3 regions of the Streptomyces sp. NPDC005435 genome follow, and region 1 is predicted to be linked to each of the others. Evidence: riboswitches for the same ligand, from Rfam matches in the RefSeq annotation. Region 1 holds a riboswitch; each other region holds the start of a gene.
What was found. Region 1 has a riboswitch for cobalamin ahead of AB0898_RS18690 (cobalamin biosynthesis protein). Riboswitches for the same ligand answer to the same signal wherever they lie in the genome.

Region 1 (6,020 bases):
CCACATCGCGCCACTCGGTCTCACCGAGATGGTTGATGCCGTCGGGCGGGGCGGGGGCTCCGGCGTCGCCCCGGTAGGACAGCGCGAGCACCGGCAGCCGTAGCGCGTGCAGGGCGCGCAGCACGTTCAGGGACTGCTCGCGGGTGGCGCCGAGGCCGTGTACGGCGATCACCCAGGTGTCCCGCTGCCCGGGCACGAACCAGGCGGGCAGCAGGCCGTTCTCGCCGGGCACCTCGACGTCGGCGAAGTCGAGACCCAGGGCGGTGCGGGGGTCCCCGACGTGGACGTTCGGGGTGAGCCGCACCGATTCGCCAGGGGTGAGGGCGCCGTGGGTGACGCGTTCGAGGCGCCGTACGACCGTGTCGGCGGTGTGCTCGGCCGAGTCGAGGACGGGTCCGACGACCGCGTGCGTGCCGTGGCCCGTGATCCCGTACGTCCCCCGGCGCAGCGAGGCCAGATCCCGGGTGAGCGTGATCCGCCCGGCCTGTGTGGCGTGCACGGTGAGCCGGGGCTCGGTCGGCAACGGCCGCCCCGCGGGCGCCTTGAGCGCGGCCCCGCTCGCATACCGCCCCACGGCCAGGGACACGACCCCCGCCGCCACGACGGCACCGACGACGGCAGCGGACACTTTGACTGTACGCACGGCTCCAGTGTCGGGGGGCGGGGCGGGGGCGGCCAGTGGAAACGGTGTCCTGGCCGGTCAGCCCCGCTGCCCGTACCCCTTCAGGCGGTCCGTCGCCTCGGCCAGTTCCGCCTCCGTCAGCAGGGACGGGGTGTGGCCCGGCACGGAGACGGCGGTGAGCCACAGCCGGCACATCCACTCCAGCTGGGCGGTGCGGTCGTAGGCCTGGGCGAGGGTGGTGCCGTAGGTGAGGGCACCGTGGTTGCGCAGGAGGCAGCCGGTGCGGCCGACGAGGGCGGCGAGCGCGTGCGCGGCGAGTTCGGGGGTGCCGTAGGGGGCGTAGGGGGCGACCCGTACGGGGCCGCCGAGGGCGCAGGTCATGTAGTGGACCGGGGGCAGCTCGGTGACCAGGGTGGAGACGGCGGTGGCGTGCACGGCGTGGGTGTGGACGACCGCGCGGGCGTCGGTGGCGCCGTAGACCGCGAGGTGCAGGGGGAGTTCGCTGGTCGGCTTCAGCGTGCCGAGCACCTGGCGGCCGGTCAGGTCGACGCCGGTGATGTCGTCGGGGCCGAGCCGGTCGTAGGGCACGCCCGTGGGGGTGACGAGCACGGTGTCGCCGACGCGCGCGGAGACGTTCCCCGAGGTGCCGACGACCAGCCCCTCGGCGGCCGTCCGCCGCGCGGTGGCGACGACCTCCGCCCACGCCCCGGCCTCCGCCGCGCCGATCCGTCCCGCGTCACCCCGCTGCCGCTCCATGCGCCGATCCTGCCAGCCGGGCGCCCGGGGCGGGCGGTACTCCCGGGACTTCGGGCCCGGCCGTGCCGTACGTCCGATCGAACGAAAATCATGACACAGCACCACAAATCACCCCCCGCGTCCCGCCCCGCACCTTGAATGGGGCCTCCGCCGGCCGACCGGACGACGACGTTTCACCGCCACCCCGGGGGGACGCATGGCCTTCTCCGCACACCGCCGCGCCGGAGTCCTCGCGACGGCCACCGCGGCACTCACCCTCACGCTCACGGGCACCCACGCCACCGCCGCCGAACCGTCGCGCGCCGCCGTCCCGCCCCTCCCCCGGGGCCACGACGTCTCCTCGCACCAAAAGCGCGTGGACTTCGCCCGCGCCCGCGCCAGGGGCGCCCGGTTCGCGTACGTCAAGGCGACCGAGTCGACGACCTACCGCAACCCGTACTTCGCCGGGCAGTACGACGGCGCCCGGCGCGCGGGGCTGGTCCGGGGCGCGTACCACTTCGCCCTCCCGAACCGCTCCTCCGGCGCCCGCCAGGCCGCGTACTTCGTGCGGCACGGCGGAAACTGGCGCGCCGACGGGCGCACGCTGCCGCCCGCGCTCGACATCGAGTACAACCCGTACGACAAGCGCCACAAGTGCTACGGACTGAGCCACCGGCAGATGGTCCGCTGGATCTGGTCCTTCAGCGACGAGGTCCGCCGCGAGACCGGCCGCCGCCCGGTCATCTACACCACCGCCAACTGGTGGAACGCCTGCACGGGGCGCAGCCGCGCCTTCGCCGCGAGCCATGCGCTGTGGGTCGCGGGACACGGTTCCTCAAGTCCCGGGAAACTCCCCGCGGGCTGGCGTTACTGGACGTTCTGGCAGTACGGCGTCAAGGGCCGGCTCCCGGGTGACCAGGATCTCTTCAACGGCTCCGTGAACCGCCTGCGGGCCTTCGCGCTCGGCCGCTGACCCAAGGGGCGCCCGGGCTGTGCGGAACCTGTGATTCCGGACGGAATCCGGACCCCCGTTTCCGACACCGTGATGCCCGGCCGAGTTCACCTTCCGTTCACCCAGGTTGCCTACGTTCATCCAGCCAATGACGCTCGAACGATTGCCTGGGTAAATGGAAAGCTTCTCGCTGATCCTCGCGATTGTGGTGATAACCGCACTCGCGTTCGATTTCACGAACGGTTTCCACGACACCGCCAACGCGATGGCCACGACCATCTCGACCGGTGCGCTCAAGCCCAAGGTCGCGGTGGCCATGTCGGCCGCTCTCAACCTGGTGGGCGCTTTTCTCTCGGTAGAGGTCGCCAACACGATCTCCAAGGGCCTCGTCGACGAGGCCGGCATCCGTCCCGAGGTCATCTTCGCCGCGCTCACCGGCGCGATCCTCTGGAACCTCCTCACCTGGCTGGTCGGCCTCCCCTCCAGCTCCTCGCACGCCCTGATGGGCGGCCTGATCGGCGCCACCGTCGCGTCGGCGGGCTTCGGCGCCGTCCACGGCGACGTGCTGGTCACCAAGGTGCTGCTCCCGGCCGTCGCCGCCCCCCTGGTGGCCGGTCTGGCCACCATGCTCGCCACCCGGCTGTCGTACGGCGTCTCCCGGGACTCCGGCGGCGAGGCCACCCGCAAGGGCTACCGCACGGGCCAGATCGCCTCGGCCGGCCTGGTCTCCCTCGCCCACGGCACCAACGACGCGCAGAAGACGATGGGCATCATCACCCTCGCGCTGATCACCGGCGGTGCCATCGCCCCGGGCTCCAACCCGCCGGTCTGGGTCATCCTCTCCGCGGGCCTGGCCATCGCGGCCGGCACGTACATCGGCGGCTGGCGCATCATCCGCACCATGGGCACCGGCCTCACCGACCTGGAGCCCCGTCAGGGCTTCGCCGCCCAGACCAGCGCCGCAACCGCCATCCTGGCCTCCTCGCACCTCGGCTTCTCCCTGTCCACCACCCATGTCGTCTCCGGCGCGGTGATGGGCGCGGGCCTGGGCCGCAAGGGCGGTGTGGTCCGCTGGTCCACCGCGACCCGGATGTTCGTCGCCTGGGCGCTGACCCTGCCGGCCGCCGCCCTGGTCGGCGCGGGCGCCGAGTCCGTGACGGACCTGGGCGACTGGGGCACCGCCGCCGTCGCCGTCTTCCTGGCCGCCGCGAGCGCCGCCATCTGGAAGATCTCGCGCCGCGAGGTCATCGACCACACCAGCGTCGCCCCGGCCGGCGCGTACGAGGAGCCCGCCGGTGTGATCACCACCGCCATGGCCGCGGTGACCCCGCCCCCCGCGGGCACCGTCACCGAGGCCCTGGGCACCGAGGGTCTGACGGCCACCATCCCGGCCCCGGCCCTGGTCGAACCGGCCACCGCCACCCCCGTCGTCCCGCCCGCCTCCGCGGCCTGACCCGGCATCCGAAGGAGCAACCCCATGCAGATCGACTGGGCGGCCATCGGTTCCGTCTTCGGCGTCAGCCTCGTGGCGAGCGTGGCCCTGGTGGTCCTGTTCACCCTGGGCGTCGGCGGCCTGGCCCGCCGCGAGAAGGCCGCCGCGCGCGGCGAGTCGGCCGCCCTCGCGGTGACCGGCGCGTACGTCTGCTTCGCCGCGTGCGCGGCGGCGGTGGCGTACGGGTTCTATCTGATCGTGGGCAAGGCCTGAGCCCGCGGTCCCTTCCGAGCAGTACGTGTGTGAGGCCCCTCCCGGCACCTTCCGGGCGGGGCCTCGCCGTTTCCCAGGAGCGGTCCTCGCCCTTTCCCGGGGAAGGCCCTCGCCGTTTCCCGGGCCCCCGGCGTACGCCCGGCACGCGGCTGCGGTAGGCCCCGATGTGGGCCCGCCCACACTCTCCTCCCGCAGGTCAAGGGCAGGTTGACGGCCCTTCGGGGCCCGTGGTGGACTTCCGGGGCCATGTACGGCGGCAGAAGAGGAAGCCGGTGCGAATCCGGCGCGGTCCCGCCACTGTCACCGGGGAGTGATCCCCGCGAGCCAGGAACTCCTGCCGCCGGTCTCGTCGAACCAGGGCGTGGACACCCTGAGTGAGGACATACCGCGATGCTCGGCTGCCCGTTGAGTACCCCTCCCAGGACCGCTCCCGCGCCCACGGCCGGCTGAGCCGATGGGTGCCGATCGCAGCTTCGCGTACGGCGCCGCCGCCGGCCTCCTGGGCGACCTGCTCCTCGGCGATCCCCGCCGCCGCCACCCCGTGGCCGCGTTCGGACGCGCCGCCGGGGCCGTCGAGCACGCGCTGTGGCACGACCACCGCGGCTGGGGCGCCCTGCACACGCTGGTGTGCGCCGGGGGCGCCGCCACGGCGGGCGCGCTGGCCGAACGCGCCGTCCGCCGCTCCCCCGCCGCGACCCTCGCGCTGACCGCGGCCGCCACCTGGGCCGTCGTCGGCGGCACCTCGCTGGCCCGGGAGGCGCGCGCCGTCGGCCGCGCCCTGGCCGACGGGGACGTGCCCGCCGCCCGCGCCCGCCTTCCGCACCTGTGCGGCCGCGACCCACAGGCGCTGGACGCCGACGGGATCGCCCGCGCCGTGGTGGAGTCGGTCGCCGAGAACACCTCCGACGCGGTCGTGGGCGCCCTGCTGTGGGGCGCGGTGGCCGGGGTCCCCGGGCTGCTCGGCTTCCGGGCCGTCAACACGCTGGACGCCATGGTGGGCCACAAGTCGCCCCGGCTGCGCCGCTTCGGCTGGGCGTCCGCCCGCCTGGACGACGTCATGGGCTGGCCGGGGGCCCGGCTGACCGCTGCCCTCGCGACGCTGGCCGGACCCGACCCGCGCGGCGCCGTCCGCGCCTGGCGCGCCGACGCCCACCGGCACCCGAGCCCCAACGCGGGACCGGTGGAGGCATCCTTCGCGGGCGCCCTCGGCCTGCGCCTCGGCGGCACGCTGTCCTACGGCGGCCGGATCGAGCACCGGCCCGTGCTCAACGGCTCCGGGCGCCCGGTCCGGGTCACCGACATCGACCGGGCGGTACGGCTCTCCCGCCGCGTCGGTCTGCTCGCGCTCGGCGTGAGCGCCGGGGCGAGCCTGATCCTGAAGGGACGCGGGAAGTGAACGGTGGTCTCCTCGTCGCGGGTACGACCTCCGACGCGGGCAAGAGCGTCGTGACGGCCGGGATCTGCCGCTGGTTGGTGCGCCAGGGCGTGAAGGTGGCGCCCTTCAAGGCGCAGAACATGTCCCTCAACTCCTTCGTCACCCGCGAGGGCGCCGAGATCGGGCGCGCGCAGGCCATGCAGGCCCAGGCGTGCCGCGTCGAGCCGACCGCGCTGATGAATCCCGTGCTGCTCAAGCCCGGTGGCGAGCAGAGCAGCCAAGTGGTGCTGCTGGGAAAGCCGGTGGGCGAGATGAGCGCGCGCGGCTATCACGGCGGGCGCCAACAAAGGTTGCTCGGCACGGTGTTGGACTGTCTTGCCGAGTTGCGGGGCACGTATGACGCGGTGATCTGTGAGGGGGCCGGTTCGCCCGCGGAGATCAATCTGCGGCGCACCGACATCGTGAACATGGGGATCGCGCGCGGCGCGCGGCTGCCCGTCCTCGTCGTCGGCGACATCGACCGCGGCGGCATCTTCGCCTCCTTCTACGGCACGCTCGCGCTGCTCTCCCCCGAGGACCAGGAGCTGGTCGCCGGGTTCCTGGTGAACAAGTTCCGCGGCGATGTCTCCCT
Region 2 (6,020 bases), on a different contig from region 1:
CGGCTCGGGGCGCGAGATGTCGCCGGCGAGGATCGGCGGCCGGACGTAACGGGTGCCGTAGGACTGGACCCAGCCGTGCCGGGTGGCGAGGTAGCCGGTGAGCTGCTCGGCGAAGTACTGGACCATGTCGTTGCGTTCGGCCTCGCCGTGCACCAGGACGTCGATGCCCGCCTTCTCCTGGAAGGCGATCACCTCCTGGATCTCCGCCCTGATCCGGTCCTCGTACCCGGCCGTGTCGATCCGGCCCGCGTTCAAGTCCGCGCGTGCGGTGCGGAGTTCGGCGGTCTGCGGGAACGAGCCGATCGTGGTCGTCGGCAGCAGCGGCAGCCTGAGATGCGCGCGCTGCGCGGCCGTCCGCTCGGCGTAGGGCTGGGAGCGGCGGGCGTCCGCCTCGGTCACGGCGGCGGCGCGGGCCCGGACGGCGGGGTCGTGGGTGATGGGGGAGGTCGCCCGGGACGCCAAGTCGGCCCGGTTGGCGGCCAGTTCCGCCGAGATGGCACCGGTGCCACGGGTCAGTCCCTTGGCGAGGGTGACGACTTCCGCGGTCTTCTGCCGGGCGAAGGCCAGCCAGCGCAGGATCTGCGGGTCGATCTCCCGCTCGGCGGCCGCGTCGAGCGGCACATGCAGCAGGGAGCAGGAGGCGGAAACATCCACCCGGTCGGCCAGGCCGAGCAACGTCCCCAGAGTGGACAGGGACTTGGCGAGGTCGTTCACCCAGATGTTGCGGCCGTCCACGACTCCCGCGACCAGCCGCTTGCCGGGCAGCCCGCCCACGGCCGCGAGGTCCTCCAGGCTGCCCGCCCGGGTGAAGTCGAGGGCCAGTCCTTCGACCGGCGCCTTGGCGAGCACCGGCAGGGCCGCGCCGAGCCGGTCGAAGTACGAGGAGACCAGCAGCTTCGGCCGGTCGGTACGGGCGCCCAGCTCGCGGTACGCCCGCTCGACGGCGTTCAGCTCGGCCGGGGTGCGGTCCTGCACCAGGGCGGGCTCGTCCAGCTGCACCCACTCGGCGCCCGCCGCGCGCAGATCGGCCAGCACCTCGGCGTAGACCGGCAGCAGACGGTCCAGCAGGGTGAGCGGTTCGAAATCGGCCGGGGCGCCGGGCGCGGGCTTGGCCAGCAGCAGATAGGTGACGGGTCCGATCAGGACGGGACGGGCGGACAGGCCCAGGGCGAGAGCCTCCTTCAGCTCGCCCACCTGCTTGGCCGAGTTGGCGGTGAAGACGGTGTCCGGACCCAACTCCGGCACCAGATGGTGGTAGTTCGTGTCGAACCACTTCGTCATCTCCAGCGGCGCGACCTCCTGCGTGCCGCGCGCCATCGCGAAGTAGCCGTCCAGGGCGTCGGCTTCGACGGCGTCGCGGTGCCGCTCCGGGATCGCGCCCACCATGACGGTGGTGTCCAGGACGTGGTCGTAGTACGAGAAGTCGCCGGCCGGGACCTCGTCGATACCGGCGTCGGCGAGCTGCCGCCAGTTGCTCCGCCGGAGTCCGGCGGCCGTGTCCCTGAGGGCGCCCGCGGTGACGCGGCCCTTCCAGTAGCCCTCGACGGCCTTCTTCAGTTCCCGGTTCGGGCCCTGGCGGGGGTAGCCGTACACGGTGGACCGTGCTGCCGCGGCTGCGGACTTGGCTGTCACGGAGATCTCCTTCGCGAGATGAATCCCTGAGATCCCGGGAACACCGCGAACGCGCGAAGGGGTGACGGACCGCACGGCGGCTGCCGTTCGGTCGCCTACGCCGACCCGCCCACGAGGTCACCGGGATGTCCGCGCACGAGTGGTCGCGCGCGGGCAGTGGCAGGTCTTCGGACTCGCGGGCACGTCCCCCTCGTACCGGAGGACACCTACTGGCCGTCGCTTCCCAGGCCCGCTGCGGACCCAGTGCGTATGACGGCGGTCGTTCCCGCTCACCGCTGCGGGGCAGTCCCGGATTCCCACCGGGTTCCCTCTTGCGACGCCCCCGCCTGGCGGACGGGTCGAACCAGCTGCACGGGCCAGCCTAGGGGGCGGGGGCCGGGTTCGGGGGGTGACGTCCACCATTCGGATGGGCCCGCGGGGAGGTGCTACCGCCTCGGCGGCGGGAAGGCGTACAGCCCGAGGATCTCCGGCAGCGGCGCCACGCCCGGGCCCCCGGCCCGTACCCACTCGGTGATGTCCTCGGTCGCGGCGGGGTCGTTCACCAGGCCCAGCCAGACCGGTCGGCCCCCGGCCGCCCGCCCGGCGGCGGACGGCTGGACGACGATGACGTTGGCCCGCTCGCACACGTCGAGACACTCCGAGACCCGCACGGGCACCTCGGCACGCAGCCGCGCGGTCTGCGCCGCGTGGTCCACCCCGGGCACCTTGGCGGTGCCACAGCAGCAGTCCCGGCAGACCACGACCCGGCACGGCACGGGGTGCCCCGGGGCGCTCGCCACTTCGGCGGATGGCTCGGGCGGCCCGGCCGATGCCTCGGATACCTGGGCGGATCCCTCGGACACTCCGACCGGCGCCTCGGATACCTGGGCGGATCCCTCGGACACTCCGACCGGCACCTCGGATACCCGGGCGGATGGCTCGGGCACCCGGGCCGGTGCCTCGGGCAGCCCGACGGGCGCCTCTGGCACCTGGGTGGATGCCTCGGACACCCGGGCCGGCGCCTCGGGCAGCCCGGCCGGCGCCTCGGACACCCCGGCGGATGCCTCGGGCACCCCGGCCGATGCCTCGGACACGCGCGACCACCCCTCTCCCCGGCTGCTCCGATCATGATCGCAGAACCGGGGGGGCGTCCCCCAGGGCCTGTCTTCAGATTCCCGTCTGCCCCGCGAGTCCGGCCGGAGCCCCGGCGCCCCGCAGCAGCGTGTCCACGACGCGGGTGGCGAGCGCGTCCGTGTCGCCGCCTTCCGCGTTCTCCTTGGCCGCCTCGTGGATGAGGGCGTAGTAGACACGCCGGGTCCAGTCGAGGTCGATGCCGGGGCGGAGCACGCCCGCCTCCTGGGCGCGGCGGAGGAGCCGGGCGCAGGTGGCCCGGACCTCGCCGTAGACGCGGGCCGCCTCGGGGTGGGCGTCGTCGGCCGCGCGGTTCATGGCGAACGACCAGTCGGTCTTCACCCGGAGAACGTTGGCGGTGACCTGGCAGAGGGCGACGAGTGGCGGGGCGGCGTCCGGGCGGGCGGTGGCGACGGCGTCCGCGAACTGGCGGGCGGCCCAGCCGGTCAGCTCGTCGAGGAGCGCCTCACGGGTGGCGAACCGGCGATGGACCGTGGTCCGGGCGACGCCGGCGGCCCGGGCGGCTTGCTCCATGGTCGCCGCCGGGTTGGCGGCCAGGACGCGTTCGGCCGCTTCCAGGATCGTCCGCATGGTCCGTTCGGTGTCGGCCCGCAGGGGCCGATTCGTCCGCGGGGAGAGACGACATCGAGGAGCAGTGAGTGATGCAGCAGAGGAAGCTGGGCCGCACCGGCATATCGGTCGGTAAGTTCGCGCTGGGCACCCTGCGCCTGGGCGCGTGGGGGAACATGGATCACGACGACGCGGCCCGGCTCATTCACACGGCTCTGGACGCCGGGATCAGCCTCATCGACACCGCGGACCAGTACTCCGGCGGCGAGGCCGAGGAGATCGTGGGCAAGGCCGTCCGGGACCGCCGCGACGAGGTCGTGCTCGCGACGAAGGGGCACTTCCCGGTCCGTTACAAGGACGAGGACCCCAACCGGCAGGGAAACTCCCGCCGTTGGCTCACCAGGGCCGTCGACGACAGTCTGCGCCGCCTGGGAACCGACCGCATCGACCTCTACCAGGTCCATCGCCCGGACCCGAGCACGGACATCGACGAGACGCTCTCGGTCCTGTCCGACCTGGTGCGCGCGGGCAAGATCATGGCCATCGGGACCTCAAACTTCCCCGCCGAACAGCTGGTCGAGGCCCAGTGGACCGCCGACCGCCGCAACCACATCCCCTTCCGCACCGAGCAGCCCCCGTACTCCGTCCTCGTGCGCGGGATCGAGGCGGACGTGCTGTCCACCGCGCGGAAATACGGACTCGGCGTGCTGACCTGGAGTCCCCTCGACAGCGGCTGGCCGGCCGGGCGGTTCCGCCGTGGCGAGCCGATCGAGATGAACGGGTCCCGGCAGGCCATCCCCCACAAGTTCGACCTCGGCCTGCCGGGCGACCAGCGCAAGATCGACGCCGTCGAGCGCCTGTCGGCCGTGGCGGACGAGGCGGGAATCTCCCTGACACACCTGGCGCTCGCCTTCGCGTCGGCCCACCCGGGCGTCACCTCGGTGATCCTCGGTGCCCGCACGGTCGGGCAGCTCACCGACCAGCTCGCCGCCGCCGAGGTCCGGCTCGACGACGAACTCCTCGACCGCATCGACGAGATCGTCGCCCCCGGCGTCACGCTCAACCCCGCCGACATCGACTACAGGCGCCCGGCGCTGACCGACCCCGGACAGCGCCGCAGGCCCGCGTGACACTCGAAGGCGACGCCTAGCGGTGGGAGTGGGCGACGAACACGTCCGAGACCTCGTTGGTGTCGCCCGGCACCAGGTCGCCCGCGGTGGAGGTGAAGACGGCCGCGCCCCCGTTCCCCGTCACCGAGCCGGGCAGCGCGGTGGCGGACCCGGCCGGGGCGACGGTGCGCTGCCGGCCGGTGCGCAGGTCGCGCAGGACCAGGGAGCCGTCGTCGGTGAGCAGGACGTGCCGCAGCGAGGCGTCTCCCGAGGCGGCGGGGCCGTCGGCGATCCGGCGGACCTCGCCGGTGCGGAGGTCACGCAGGTAGGCGACCCACACCCCGTCCCCGAGATGGACGTTGAACAACACCCTGTGGCCGTCGGCGGAGAGCTGGACCAGATAGGCCTGGGTGCCGGTGTCGACACGTCGGGTCGTGCCGGTGTGGCGGTCCTTCACATAGATCTCACCGTCTTCGGCACCCGAGGTGAGACTGTACGCGAGGGTGCGGCCCTTCGCGTCGAGCGAGGCGCGGTTGATCATGGAGGAACGGTCCAGCTTGATGATCTGATCGTCCGCGCCGCTGGCCAGGTCGCGGACGTACAGCACGTTCGCGTACTCCAGGCCGCTCCGGTCGCCGAGCGTGTACGCGACACTGCGGCCGTCACCGCTGATCGCCGCCGTCTCACCCAGCTCGTACGAGCCGGCGTCGGCGGGCCACAGCAGCTGGGTCTCGCCGGTCACCCGGTCGTACACGTACGGCTTGGGATAGCGGTTGCTGTCGGAGTACGCGAGGCGGCGGCCGTCCGCGCTGAGCCCGGTGACCATGGTGTACACCAGGTTCTCCGGCACCTTGGTGAGCCTGCCGGTGCGCAGGTTCTTCAGGTACAGCAGCTTGTCGATACCGCCCGCGGGGTCGTTGCTCAGGAACGCCGCGTACCGTCCGTCGGCGCTGACGACCCCGCTCGCCGACGCCTTCGGCAGCTGGCTTCCGTCCGACCCCGTGCTGATCCGCTCGACTCTCGTCCCGGCAGAGTCGGCCGAGTGGGCGGGGGCCGCCACCGCGGTACCCGCCCCCGCGAGCACCAGCACGGCCACCAAGGACACACGCACAGCACTGGACATGCTTCCCCCCGAAACCCCCTGTGCCCCCGGCCCCTCACCGAGGACTCCTGGGGGATGGAACCGCACGCCCAAGTCGTGGGTCAACCGCACGATGTGCGTACAACCCGGGCGCTTGATCGGGTGTCCGCGCGCGGTGATTCCCGGCGGGTGCCGGAAAAGTCCGGTGGGGGCACGTGGGGTCGCTCCACATGGGGCTGTTCCACACGGGGTCGCTCCACATGGGGCTGTTCCACATAGGGCCGCCCCACATGGGGTGACTACACATGTGGTCACCCCACATGTTCTCGCCGCACACCCCCGAGTCGCCGGGCGCGAACCGCGGCCGCGCGTCACCATGGTCTGGACGACGGCGCGGCCGCACGCCCCGCCGCGCAGTGGAGTGCCGGAGGACTCGGAGGACACCGTGGCCGTTCATCCCGATCACAGACCCCGGATCGTCGTGGGCGTGGACGGCTCGGAGTCGTCCACGCGGGCGC
Region 3 (6,020 bases), on a different contig from region 1:
CCGCTTCGCCATCGCGCACAGGTACGGCGCCTGCGGATCGCGCCTGTCGAGTGCCTGCGCGGCCTGCTGGACCAGGGCGCGGGCGGCGGCGAGTTCGGTCGCCATGTCGGCGAGGCGGAAACGCAGGGCCTGGGCGTCGAGGAGGCGCTGTCCGAACGCCTCGCGGTCGGCGAGATGGGCCAGGCTGCGGTCGAGGGCGCTGCGGGCGCCGCCCAGGGAGCAGGCGGCGATGCCGAGACGGCCGCCGTCGAGGCCGCTCATGGCGATGCGGAAGCCCTCTCCCTCGCGGCCGAGGAGCCGGCCGGCGGGCAGTCGGACGCCGTCGAGGACGACCTGCCGGGTGGGCTGGGCGTTCCAGCCCATCTTCCGCTCGTCCGGCCCGAACGCGAGGCCGGGGTCGTCCTTGTCGACGACGAACGCGGACACCCCGTGGGCGCCCTCGCCGCCGGTCCGGGCCATCACCACGTACAGCTGGGAGGCGCCGGCGCCGGAGATGAACTGCTTGACGCCGGTGAGCACCCAGCCGTTCCCGTCCCGTACGGCGCGGCTCGTCAGGGCCGCCGCGTCCGAGCCGGCGCCCGGTTCGGTCAGGCAGTAGCTCGTGAGGTCGTCCATCGCGCACAGCCGGGGCAGCCATTGCTCGCGCTGGGCCGCGTCGCCGTAGGTGTCGATCATCCAGGCGACCATGTTGTGGATGGAGAGATAGCCCGCGATGGACGGGCAGCCGGAGGCCAGGGTCTCGAAGACGAGGACGCCGTCGGAGCGGGTGAGGCCGGAGCCACCGTGCTCCTCGCGGACGTAGACGCCGCCGAGGCCGAGCCCCGCGGCCTTGCGCAGGACGTCCACGGGGAAGTGCTTGTCGCGGTCCCACTCCAGGGCGTGCGGGGCCAGGTGGTCCTGGGCGAAGTCGAGGGTGGCCTCGACGAGGGCCTGCTGTTCCTCGGTCAGAAGGGTGCTGGTCATGGCCCATCACCCCATCGTGGGCAGCGTGAAGTTCGCACCCTCGCGCAGGCCGGAGGGCCAGCGGGAGGTGACGGTCTTCGTACGGGTGCAGAAGCGGACGGCGTCCGGGCCGTGCTGGTTGAGATCACCGAAACCGGACCGTTTCCAGCCGCCGAACGTGTGATAGGCGACCGGCACCGGAATGGGCACGTTGACACCGACCATGCCGACGCCGACCCGCCGGGTGAAGTCGCGGGCGGTGTCGCCGTCGCGGGTGAAGACGGCCACGCCGTTGCCGTAGGGGTGCTCGGTGGGCAGGCGCAGGGCCTCCTCGTAGTCGGCGGCACGGACGACGCAGACGACGGGCCCGAAGATCTCCTCCTGGTAGACGCGCATCGCGGGGGTGACCCGGTCGAAGAGGGAGGCTCCGGTGAAGAAGCCGTCCTCGTGTCCGGGGAGGACGAAGTCCCGTCCGTCCACGACGAGTTCGGCGCCCTCTTCCACGCCGAGGTCGACATAGGAGCGGACGCGGTCCACGGCGTCGCGGCCGACGAGGGGCCCGAAGTCGGCCTCGGGGTCGTCGCTGCGGCCGATCCGTAGCGAACCGATGCGTTCCTTGAGCCGGGCCACGAGGGCGTCGGCGGTCTCCTCGCCCACGGGGACGGCGACCGAGATCGCCATGCAGCGTTCGCCCGCCGAGCCGTACCCGGCGCCGATCAGGGCGTCGACGGCCTGGTCCAGATCGGCGTCCGGCATGACGATCATGTGGTTCTTGGCGCCGCCGAAGCACTGGGCGCGCTTGCCGTGGGCGGCGGCGGTGGCGTAGATGTGCGCGGCGATCGGGGTGGAGCCGACGAAGCCGAGGGCGGCGACGCGCGGGTCCTCCAGCAGGGTGTCGACCGCTTCCCGGGCCCCGTTGACGACGTTGAACACGCCGGGCGGCAGACCGGCCTCCAGGAAGAGTTCCGCGAGCCGCAGCGGTACGGACGGGTCGCGTTCGGAGGGCTTGAGGACGAAGGCGTTGCCGCAGGCCAGGGCGGGCGCGGCCTGCCACAGCGGGATCATCGCGGGGAAGTTGAACGGCGTGATGCCGGCGATGACACCGAGGGGCGAGCGCAGCGAGTGGACGTCGATGCCGGTGCCCGCGTTGTCGGTGAACTCGCCCTTGAGCAGATGCGGGATGCCCGCCGCGAACTCCACGACTTCCAGGCCGCGTTGGAGGTCGCCGTGGGCGTCGGGGATCGTCTTGCCGTGCTCGGAGGACAGCAGCCGGGCCAGCGCGTCCTTCTCGCGTTCGGCCAGGTCGAGGAAGCGCAGCAGGACGCGGGCGCGGCGCTGCGGGTTCCACTCGGCCCACTCGCGCTGGGCCTCGGCCGCCACGGCGATCGCGGCCTCGGTCTCGGCCCGGCTCGCGAGGGGGACGAGGGCCTGGATCTCGCCGGTGTCCGGGCGGTACACGTCGCCGTAGGTTCCCGAGGTTCCGGGGGTGCGCTTGCCGCCGACGAAGTGGGTCAGTTCGCGCGTCTCGGCGCGTTCGGTGGTGCGGACCATGGGTGCCTGCTCTCGTCAGGTGGGGTCCGGGGACGGCGCGCGGACGGGTCGCACACGGACGGGGTGGCGTGCGTGTGCGAGGGCCGCGCGGGATGCGCGAATGGCGTGGGGCCGTCAGGGCGTGACGGCGGAAACGGGCCGAACTCCTGGGCGTGCCGGCGCCGCTGGGGCGGGCCTGCCGGGATCGTGGACGCACACCGGTGCCATGCGTGTCAGCTCCATCCTCGTGGACCACACGGAACATCCCGCGGCCGGTATCCTGACTCCCGGATCAGCGCGCGCCGTCCGCCTTCCCGACTTCGAGCTCGTCAGTGGCGTCCTGCTCGACGGCGTACTCCCCGGTCACAGTGGCGGGACCGTGCCGGAATCACACCGGCTTCCCTGCACCGCGGGCCTTGTTCGCGACTATATAGTTGGACGTCCTAGTAAATCCAGGCCCTGGCGGAGCGCATTCGAGTGACACCGGGTTCGGGGGCCGTCCTCGGTTTCCCGTGCCAGTGCGAACCGCACCAGCACCTGGAACCGTGCCGCCTGCCCGGTCAGGGCCAGAAAAAGGCGACCACCCCTGGAAGGGTGGCCGCCGTCGACGAACCCTCGCTCAGCGAACCCCGACCTCGGCGAGCGCCCGCCGCTGACGCGGTGTCGGATCGGCCGGGAAGTACAGATAGCAGACGCCACCGGTCCCCGACGCGACCTGCCCCGAGGCGTTGTACCGCTTCGTCCGCAGCCAGATGGTCTCGAACTCCCGCCGCGCGTACACCCGCCGCACCGCGTCGTCGCTCGGGGAGGCGGGGTCGTTGGCGATGACGTCGCCGTCGCCGGTGAAGCCGATGACCGTCATGAGGTGGCCGGAGGTGCCGTAGCCCGCGCCGGTCAGTTCGGTCTTCAGGAAGGACTGGGAGGTGATGGCGGGGATGCCGGCGGCGATCAGGTTTTCCAGGTCGGTCAGGGAGGTGAGGCGGGTGATCACGCCCTGGAGGCCGGAGTAGGAGGCGGCGTAGGCGGCGTTGAAGGGCCAGTTGCCGCAGCCCTCGTACTGGTAGTCGTAGGTGGACCGGGCCGCGTGGCAGACCTGGGGATCGGCGTAGGCGGGGTCCACCCAGGAGAGCTGTTCGGGGGTGGGACGGGCGCCCCAGTACTCGATGATCATCTCCGAGGAGGTGGGGCTGCACCAGGCCTCGCCGCCGTTGTCGTACTGCGGGTACTGGCCCTTGTGGATCTCCTGCGAGTAGCGGGGTACGGCGAGTTCGCGGGTGAGGGCAGGGGTGGAGGCCGGGACGGTGAAGCGGTCGGGGATGTCCGAGCCCATCGCGCCGAGGCGGCGGACCGTGGGGGTGAGACGGGTGCCGGGCTTGCGGTACAGGGTCAGGCGCAGCCGGTACGACACCAGGCGCAGGCCGGTGCTCGCGTCGTCGATGGCGAAGGTGTCCGTCCACACGGAGCTCTTGCCGTCGCTCTGGTCGTCCACCGAGGTGCGCCGGATGTCCTGGTCGCCGGAGGCCCAGCGGCCCATCACGTACCAGGGGGTCGCGGTGCCGTCGGAGTAGGTGCCGTTCAGCTCCACCTGGAGCCAGGTGCCCTCGGGGGTGTGGGCGTTCCAGGAGGCGATGACCTCGGTGGCGGGCACGCCGAGCCGGTGCGCGGGCGAGGTCCAGGTGGCGTACTCCCAGGTCGCGGTGGTGCCGGTGTGCGGGTCGGTGTAGTCGGTACGGCCCGCGGGCGCGGCGATCACGATCCCGGGCCGCGATCCGGCCACGGCCCGCACGCCGTGTGCGGTGCCCCGCCGCCAGTCCGTGTACGAGGTCCAGGCGTGGTACTCGACGGGACGGCCGGGCGCCCCGCCGTGCCGTACGGCCGGAGCGGCGACGGCGGGAACGGCGGAGACGGCCCCCGCACTCACCGCGACGGCGACGGCCGCCCCGAGGACACTGCGGCGGGAGGGCTGCTGGGCTCTGCTCATGGACGCGACTACCCCCAGGGAGTCCAGGTGCGGACGGGTTCGAACGGGTTCGAACGGGTGCGGCCAGGTGTGGACCACGCACGGCTTCGCGCCCACTATGCGCCTGCGCCCCTGTCCCTGCCAGCACTTCTTCGCTTGTCGCACGAGGAACATTGGTTCAACCAATGACGCGACGCCGAGGCCGAGGCCCCTGGTCCCCACCGGCCCGAGAGCACGCCCCCCAAAAAAAGAAACCGCACATCCGCCCCGGCCCACAGCCCCCGTCACCCCCGAGGGGGCCCGGGCGCGTACGCCCGGACCCCCTCGTGCGTGGAAGCCTGCCGAACCCCCGGAGGGAACCGTCAGATCAGGTCCATCGCCGCCACCTCGTCCGGCCGGCCGTAGCTGACCGGGCCCTGGAAGCGGCGGCGGGCCGTGGTGAACCACCACACCGTGGCGATCAGGAGGACGGCCGCCAGGGCGATGGGGGCGTAGTTGAAGGAGTCGACGGTGATCGGGGACGCCTGCGGGAGCATGAAGAGGACGCTGCTCAGCAGGATCCAGGTCACGGCGAGCCAGCCGATGGGGCGGCCCCAGCGGCCCAGGTGCCAGGGGCCGGCCTGGAACTCGTCGCCGAGGCGCAGCCGGAGGAAGATCGGCACCGCGTAGGCGAGGAAGAGCCCGACGACGTTGACGCTGACGATGGCGGTGAAGGCCGTGTGGGACCACCAGCCGGGGATCACCAGCGCGAGCGAGCAGGCGACGGCGAGCCAGACGGCCTTGACGGGCGTCCGGGTGCGCGGTGAGACCGAGTGCCACCAGCGAGATCCGGGCATCGCGCCGTCGCGGGAGAAGGCGAAGATCTGCCGGGTGTTGCTGGTGAGGTTGGCGAGGCCGCAGAAGAGCATCGCGCCGATGACGATGAGCAGCATCGCCTTGGCGGTGCCGAGTCCGAGACCGTCGATGAGAATCTGGACGGGAGGCGCGTCGGAACCGGCCACCTTGGCGTAGTCGCTAATGCTGTAGACCAGTGCGAGCATCAGGATCAGGCCGGTGACGGCCGAATAGCCGATGGCGCGGGTGATCCCCTTCGGCGCGTTGACGGTGGCCTGAACCGTTTCCTCGGACATGTGGAAGCTGCCGTCGAACCCGGTGAACGTCCAGCTGGTGACGAGCAGACCCAACATGCCACCGTAAAGGCCGTTGGTGAAGCCGGTGTTGTTCTCGAAATGCGTGACGAACGACGCCGACTGATGGTGATCCGGAATCACGATGAGTGCGGTCACGATCACCACGAGTCCGATCAGCAGCCACCAGACGGAAATCCGGTTCAGCAAGGCGACGAGCTGCACGGTGTAGGTGTTGGCGAGCCCCTGGAGCACGATGATCAGGGCCGTGAGCAGCACGGTCTGATGGGTGGTGGGCTCGTACGACGTCCACTGGAGGGCGACGAACGCCTGGATGAAGGTGGCGGCCGCGTAGCCGGTGGCGGCGGTGCCGCCGATCTGACCGACGAAGTTCAGCCACCCGGTGAACCACGACCAGGCGCCCTTGTGCCGCTTGGCGAGCTTGCCCGCCGAGAAATACA

Region 2: another riboswitch for cobalamin. It lies ahead of metE (5-methyltetrahydropteroyltriglutamate--homocysteine S-methyltransferase); the one in region 1 lies ahead of AB0898_RS18690 (cobalamin biosynthesis protein).
Region 3: another riboswitch for cobalamin. It lies ahead of AB0898_RS06105 (CoA-acylating methylmalonate-semialdehyde dehydrogenase); the one in region 1 lies ahead of AB0898_RS18690 (cobalamin biosynthesis protein).

Annotation. Positions count from the first base shown of each region.
Region 1 is NZ_JBEXEQ010000013.1:168,973-174,992, reverse strand. Features, by position in the region: gene AB0898_RS18715 (alpha/beta fold hydrolase) at 1-643, opposite strand, end outside; gene AB0898_RS18710 (class II aldolase/adducin family protein) at 701-1,378, opposite strand; gene AB0898_RS18705 (GH25 family lysozyme) at 1,575-2,330, shown strand; gene AB0898_RS18700 (inorganic phosphate transporter) at 2,485-3,762, shown strand; gene AB0898_RS18695 (hypothetical protein) at 3,787-4,014, shown strand; cobalamin riboswitch at 4,252-4,371, shown strand; gene AB0898_RS18690 (cobalamin biosynthesis protein) at 4,469-5,410, shown strand; gene AB0898_RS18685 (cobyric acid synthase) at 5,407-6,020, shown strand, end outside.
Region 2 is NZ_JBEXEQ010000007.1:127,378-133,397, reverse strand. Features, by position in the region: gene metE (5-methyltetrahydropteroyltriglutamate--homocysteine S-methyltransferase) at 1-1,632, opposite strand, end outside; cobalamin riboswitch at 1,794-1,945, opposite strand; gene AB0898_RS11060 (hypothetical protein) at 2,058-2,372, opposite strand; gene AB0898_RS11055 (helix-turn-helix domain-containing protein) at 2,779-3,333, opposite strand; gene AB0898_RS11050 (aldo/keto reductase) at 3,405-4,442, shown strand; gene AB0898_RS11045 (hypothetical protein) at 4,459-5,544, opposite strand; gene AB0898_RS11040 (universal stress protein) at 5,948-6,020, shown strand, end outside.
Region 3 is NZ_JBEXEQ010000003.1:259,466-265,485, reverse strand. Features, by position in the region: gene AB0898_RS06110 (acyl-CoA dehydrogenase family protein) at 1-963, opposite strand, end outside; gene AB0898_RS06105 (CoA-acylating methylmalonate-semialdehyde dehydrogenase) at 970-2,493, opposite strand; cobalamin riboswitch at 2,725-2,906, opposite strand; gene AB0898_RS06100 (peptidase C39 family protein) at 3,092-4,453, opposite strand; gene AB0898_RS06095 (amino acid permease) at 4,795-6,020, opposite strand, start outside.